DNA from 2 places in the Salinispora sp. H7-4 genome. Region 2 is predicted to be linked to the other one. Evidence: predicted binding sites of a transcription regulator. Region 2 holds the regulator's gene; the other holds the start of a gene.

Region 1 (3,410 bases), on a different contig from region 2:
GTCAGCACGAGGCTGGCCGGCTGGTCGCCGGTCAACCGCAGATCGCGGCGGAGCTGCTCCGGCTCGAGAGCCGAACCCCGCTTGCGGATCTCCACCCGGCCGACCCGCCGCTCGCGCAGCAGGGCACGGAGCCGCTTCAGCGAGAACGGCAGTACGTCGGTGATCTCCAGGCAGCGGGCGAAGGGGGTTGGGGTGGGAGTGTCGGCGTACAGGTAGGCGATCGTCGGGTCGGCGAGCGTGGCGTCGAGGGCGCCGGCCAGCTCGGCGACGAGGTGTGCGCGGATCACCGCCGGGTCCGGGTCGTAAACGTAGCGGCGGACCGGCCCGACCGGGGCCTCGGTGACGCGGGAGCTGGTCAGCTCGTGCGCCCTCGTGTGCTGCGTGGCGGGTCCGACCCGGCCGACGGGTTCGGTCGGCGGCTCTTCCCGCAGCACGGTCGCCCGGCGGGTCGCCGTCGCCAGCTCGCCGCACCACAGGGCGGCCTCGACCAGGTCGCCGTTGACGCTGACCCACTCCGCCTCCGCGCCGGGTGGGATCAGTGCGTGGTCCAGGCCGGGTGCCACCTTGACGACCGTCCGCGGCACCCGTTCGGCCAGCGAGAGTACGAAGTCCCACGGCGGGGAGTAGGCGTTCGGGTCGAAGATCCGTCGACCGGAGGCCCGGCGGGCGGGGTCACAGAAGACCCCGTCCACCCGGTGCAGATCGAAGGTGGTTGCGTCCCGGCGTTCGACGGTGAAGCGTTCGGCGAATCCGGTCGCCTCGGCGTTCGCGGTGGCGGTCGCGGCGGTGAGTGGGTCGGCCTCCACCCCGAACACCCGGATCCCGGCCCGGGCGGCGGCGAGCGCGTCCGCGCCGATTCCGCAGCCGAGGTCGGCCAGGGCGCGGACGCCGCTGGTGCGCAGCCGTTCGGCGCGTCGCCGCGCCACCACCTGGCGGGTGGCCTGCTCCAGACCGGCTCGGGTGAAGAACATGTCGGCCGCCACCGGACCGAACTTGCCCACCGCACGCCGGCGCAGCTCGGCCTGGGTCAGCGCCGCCGCGGCCAGGTCGGCCGGGAACCCGGCGGAGCGGAGCGCCGTCGCCGCGGCCAGCGGATCACCCCCGGCCAGCTCGGTGGCCGCCGTCAGCGCTGCCGACCCCGCGGGGGTACGCAGCCGTGCCAGCTGTCCCAGGTCCACCCCGTCATTCTTCCGGCTGGTCCGCGGGGGCCGGAGCCGGGGTGTTGCCGGGCGTGCGCCGGCCCACCTCACGTCGTACCGCGACGCGCTGGGGCGGTTGTTGGCACTCTCCTTGACGGAGTGCTAGCCGAGGAATAACCTGCGATTAGCACTCTCGAGGTGAGGGTGCCAACCTCCGGGCCCTGGTGCCCGGCAGGTTAACGCCAGGCGGACCGGCACCCGCGACGACGGCCCCGCCCGGTGGCATGTGGCAGATTGAGCTGGCCGGTTTGCCGGTCGGTAACGAAACCAAGTACCCCAGGAGGGTATGCCCGTGACTACCGCGACCAAGGTTGCGATCAAGCCGCTTGAGGACCGCATCGTGGTCCAGGCGAATGAGGCTGAGACCACCACGGCGTCGGGCATCGTGATTCCCGACACCGCCAAGGAGAAGCCGCAGGAGGGCACCGTCCTCGCTGTCGGCCCGGGCCGGATCGACGACAAGGGCAACCGCGTGCCGATCGACGTCAAGGTCGGCGACACCGTCCTCTACTCGAAGTACGGCGGCACCGAGGTCAAGTACGCCGGCGAGGAGTACCTGGTGCTCTCCGCCCGCGACGTCCTCGCGGTCATCGAGAAGTAGGTAACCGAGAGCAGTGTGGTCGCCCCGGTCCGGCTCGCCGGGCCGGGGCGACGACGCTTTGAAGGGACATTCATGGCGAAGATCCTGAGCTTCTCGGACGACGCTCGGCACCAGCTGGAGCACGGTGTCAACGCCCTCGCGGATGCGGTCAAGGTCACCCTCGGCCCCCGCGGGCGCAACGTCGTCCTGGACAAGAAATTTGGTGCGCCCACGATCACCAACGATGGCGTGACCATCGCCAAGGAGATCGAGCTCACCGACCCGCACGAGAACCTCGGTGCGCAGCTGGTCAAGGAGGTGGCGACCAAGACCAACGACGTCGCCGGCGACGGGACCACCACCGCCACCGTGCTGGCCCAGGCGTTGGTCCGGGAGGGCCTGCGCAACGTGGCGGCCGGCGCCAACCCGACCGGCCTCAAGCGGGGCATCGACGCGGCGGCCACCAAGGTCTCCGAGGCGTTGCTCGGCAAGGCCGTCGAGGTGTCGGACAAGGCGGCGATCGCGCACGTCGCGACCGTCTCCGCGCAGGACGCCACGATCGGTGAGCTCATCGCCGAGGCGATGGAGCGGGTCGGCCGCGACGGTGTCATCACCGTCGAGGAGGGCTCCACCCTCGCCACCGAGCTGGACGTGACCGAGGGTCTCCAGTTCGACAAGGGCTTCATCTCGCCCAACTTCGTCACTGACACGGAGGGGCAGGAGTCGGTCCTGGAGGACCCGTACATCCTCATCACCACGCAGAAGATCTCGGCGATCGAGGAGCTGCTGCCGCTGCTGGAGAAGGTCCTCCAGGAGAGCAAGCCGCTGTTGATCATCGCCGAGGACGTCGAGGGTCAGGCGCTGTCCACGCTGGTGGTCAACGCACTCCGTAAGACCATGAAGGTCTGCGCGGTGAAGGCTCCCGGCTTCGGTGACCGCCGCAAGGCGATGCTGCAGGACATGGCGATCCTGACCGGCGCCGAGCTGGTCGCCCCGGAGCTGGGCTACAAGCTTGACCAGGTCGGGCTGGAGGTGCTCGGCACCGCCCGCCGGGTGGTGGTCGACAAGGAGAACACCACCATCGTTGACGGCGGCGGCAAGGCCGCCGACGCCGCCGACCGGGTCGCGCAGATCCGCAAGGAGATCGAGGCTTCGGACTCCGAGTGGGACCGGGAGAAGCTCGCCGAGCGGCTGGCCAAGCTCTCCGGCGGCGTCGCCGTGATCCGGGCGGGCGCGGCGACCGAGGTCGAGATGAAGGAGCGCAAGCACCGCATCGAGGACGCCATCGCCGCCACCAAGGCCGCGGTCGAGGAGGGCACGGTGCCCGGCGGTGGCGCCGCCCTGGCCCAGGTCCTGCCGGCGCTCGACGGTGACCTCGGCCTCGTCGGGGACGAGAAGGTCGGCGTCTCGATCGTGCGCAAGGCGCTGGTCGAGCCGCTGCGCTGGATCGCCCAGAACGCTGGCCACGACGGCTATGTCGTGGTGCAGAAGGTCGTCGACAAGAACTGGGGTCACGGCCTCGACGCAGCGACGGGCGAGTACGTCGACCTGGCCAAGGCCGGCATCCTCGACCCGGTGAAGGTGACCCGCAACGCCGTCGTCAACGCCGCGTCGATCGCGGGCCTGCTGCT
Region 2 (3,410 bases):
CGGGAGAAGACATCGTGCGGGCGCTCATGGATCTCCACATAGAGGTCGCCGGCGGTGCCACCGCCGGGGCCCACCTCGCCCTGCTGGGCCAGTCGGATCCGCATCCCGTCCTCGACCCCGGCGGGAATCTTGACCGTCAGCGAACGCCGGGTCCGCACCCGGCCGTCCCCGGCGCAGGTGGGGCAGGGGTTCGGAATCGTGGTGCCGTGGCCCTGACAGGCGGTACACGGCCGGGCCGAAACCACCTGCCCGAGGAAGGTGCGCTGCACCGACTGCACCTCGCCCCGCCCGCCACACGCCTCGCAGGTCTCCGGATGGGTGCCGGCGGCGGTGCCCGCACCGGAACAGGTGGTGCAGAGCACGGCGGTGTCGACCGCGATCGGCGCCTCCACGCCGAACGCGGTCTCGGGCAGGTCCAGCTCGAGGCGCAGGATCGCGTCGGAGCCCGGTCGGGTGCGGGGGCGCGGCCCCCGTCCGCCGCCGCCGGCGGCCCCCCCGAAGAAGGCGTCCATGATGTCCTGGAAGCCGACGAACGGGCCGGCCTCGCCGGGTCCACCCGGGCCGCCGCCCCCGCCGCCGGGGGCAAGCGGGTCGCCACCGAGGTCAACGATCTGCCGCTTCCGGTCGTCGGAGAGGACCTCGTACGCGGCGTTGATGTCCTTGAACTTCTCTTGCGCCGCCACGTCCGGATTAACGTCCGGGTGGTACTGGCGCGCGAGCTTGCGGTAGGCGCGCTTGATCTCGTCGTCGGAGGCTTCCCGGCTCACGCCGAGGATGCCGTAGTAGTCCTTGGCCACTGCGTTCGGTGTCCTCATGTTCGTCTCGCTTGCGCCGACCGCCGGCCCGATCCGGCCGGACGGTAATGCCTAGTTCTGGGCGAGCAGGTCGCCCACGTAGCGCGCCACGGCCCGAACCGTGGCGATGGTGCTGGGATAGTCCATCCGGGTCGGCCCGACCACTCCGAGACCCCCCAGGATGGTCACCCCTGGCCCGTAGCCGGTGCTCACCACCGAGGTGGCCCGGAGATTGTCGATCTCGTTCTCGTCGCCGATCCGGACGCGCATCGCGCTCGGCTCGACCTCCCCAATGAGTTTGAGGAGGACCACCTCCTCCTCCAGCGCCTCCAGGATGGGGCGCAGCGACCCCTGGAAGTCGAGCAGACCACCGCGGGTGAGATTGGCGGTGCCGGCGAGGGCGATGCGCTCCTCGTGCCGTTCGACCAGCGTCTCCAGCAGGACGGTGGAGAGGGTGATCATGGCCGGTCGCAGCTCACCGCTCACCTCGTCAACCAACGCCTGCACCAGTGGCGGTGTGTCGGCGAGCCGGGTACCGACCAGCTTCTCGTTGACCAGCTGACGCAGATCGATCACGTCGTCAGGGAGAATCGGCCCCGGTAGCTCGACGAGCCGCTGCTCGACCCGACCGGTATCGGCGATCATGACAAGCATCAGCCGGGTGGTGGAGACCGGCACCAGCTCCAGGTGCCGGACCGAGGATCGGGCCAGCGACGGGTACTGCACGACGGCGACCTGCCGGGTCAACTGGGCCAGCAGCCGGACCGTGCGGTGCACCACGTCGTCGAGGTCAAGCGCGCCGACCAGGAAACGCTCGATCGCCCGGCGCTCGGCCGGGGTGAGCGGCTTCACCCGGGACAGCCGGTCCACGAAGAGCCGGTAGCCACGGTCGGTGGGCACCCGGCCGGCGCTGGTGTGCGGCTGCCGAATGTAGCCCTCCTCCTCCAGGACCGCCATGTCGTTGCGGACGGTCGCTGGGGAGACCCCGAGTTGGTGGCGCTCGACCAGCATCTTGCTGCCGACGGGCTCCTGCGTGGCGACGTAGTCTTCGACGATCGCGCGCAGCACCGCGAGTTTGCGGTCGTCGAGACCCATCCTTCCCCCTCCTCCCACCACGCGTCGGCCGTCGAGGCGCCTCCTGGCACTCGACTCTAGCGAGTGCCAGTCTACGTCGGCACGCCCGCCAGCGCGATGATCAACAAAGATCGAGTACCGTCATCGAATGATGCGGCTGGGCCTGCCGCCCGACCCGACGGTCCGCCTAAAATGATCATCTGGACAGCCGGGACGCCGCGCTGGGGCTCGTTGTCCGCTGCGCCTACGGTGACCCCATGACGGAACCACCTCGCCCTCCTACCGGCGGAGAGCCCGGCTACCCGGCCCGGGTCCCGACGACCCCACCACCCCGATGCCCGGGACATCCGACCCGGGTAGCTTGCCGCCACCGGGCAGCTACCCACCCCCCGGCGCCCTGCCGCCGCCCGGCGGCTATCCACCCAGCGATGCCGGTTACCCACCCGGCGGCGGCTACGGCCCACCCGGCGGCGGCTACGGCCCACCCGGCGGTTACGGAAACAGCGAGGACCGGATGTGGGTCCTCGGCGCGCACCTCGGCGGCGCCGTCGGCGCACTGATCAGCTTTGGTCTGCTCGGGTTCGTCGCCCCACTGGTCGCCTACCTGGCCCGCGGCAACCAGTCACCAACCGTCCGCGCACACGCCCAAGCGGCGCTCAACTTCCAGATCACCTGGTCCTTGATCGCCTTCGTCCTGCTGTTCCTGGGCTGGTGCCTGCTGTTCCTGCCGAACATCGCCGTCGTGGTGATGCAGATCGTGTTCGGCATCATCGCCGCCCTACGGGCGAATGAAGGCCGGCATTACCGCTACCCGATGTCGGCCAGCCTCATCAAGTGAAGCCCGACTGGCCGGATCCCGACTGAACGGGTTCCGGCCGGGCCGGCTCCGCTGTTGCCCGGTCCCATCGCCGTCGCGGTCCACGCCCGCACCGCCCGATCATCCGACCTGCCCAACTGACTGGATGACCGGATACGGGTGGTTCGTGGGCACTGGGCCAACGAGGACCGGAACGGCGCCGATCAGCCGAGCAGGTCCCGCACCACCGCGTCCGCGAGCAGGCGACCGCGCAGGGTCAACACCGCCCGACCGTCGCCGTACGCCGCCGCGGCCAGCAGACCCGCTGCCCGGGCCCGATCGGCGCCGGCACGACCGACAGGGTCCAACACGTCCAGCGGCAGGCCCGCGGCGAGCCGGAGCCGCAGCATGACGTCCTCCAGGTGCGCCTCGTCGGCGGTCAACACCTCCCGGGCCAAGCCCGGCGACGCCCCCGCCGCGAGCCGTTGCGCGTACGCCGTGGGGTGTTTGACGTTCCACCAACGCACCCCGCCGATGTGGCTGTGTGCCCCCGGGCCGAGGCCCCACCAGTTGCCGCCGGTCCAGTACAAGAGGTTGTGCCGGCACCGGGCGGCTGGTGTCCGCGCCCAGTTGGAGACCTCGTACCAGGAGAACCCGGCGGCGTCGAGGGCCGCCTCCGCGGCCAGGTAACGGTCCGCGGCGACGTCGTCGGAGGGCTGCGCCAACTCGCCCCGCCGCACCTGGGC

What was found. The regulator HrcA, encoded in region 2, represses chaperone genes, less so after heat shock. The targets are predictions, from matches to a motif close to GGTTNGCACNCTCNNNNNGAGNGTGCNAACC.
Region 1: a site for HrcA is predicted at 1,322-1,352, ahead of groES (co-chaperone GroES). Genes of this name have one in related genera too.

Annotation. Positions count from the first base shown of each region.
Region 1 is NZ_JABZED010000003.1:465,594-469,003, reverse strand. Features, by position in the region: gene H0524_RS04070 (methyltransferase domain-containing protein) at 1-1,178, opposite strand, end outside; gene groES (co-chaperone GroES) at 1,486-1,800, shown strand; gene groL (chaperonin GroEL) at 1,873-3,410, shown strand, end outside.
Region 2 is NZ_JABZED010000022.1:45,286-48,695, reverse strand. Features, by position in the region: gene dnaJ (molecular chaperone DnaJ) at 1-797, opposite strand, end outside; gene hrcA (heat-inducible transcriptional repressor HrcA) at 867-1,889, opposite strand; gene H0524_RS24775 (DUF4870 domain-containing protein) at 2,203-2,706, shown strand; gene hemW (radical SAM family heme chaperone HemW) at 2,889-3,410, opposite strand, start outside.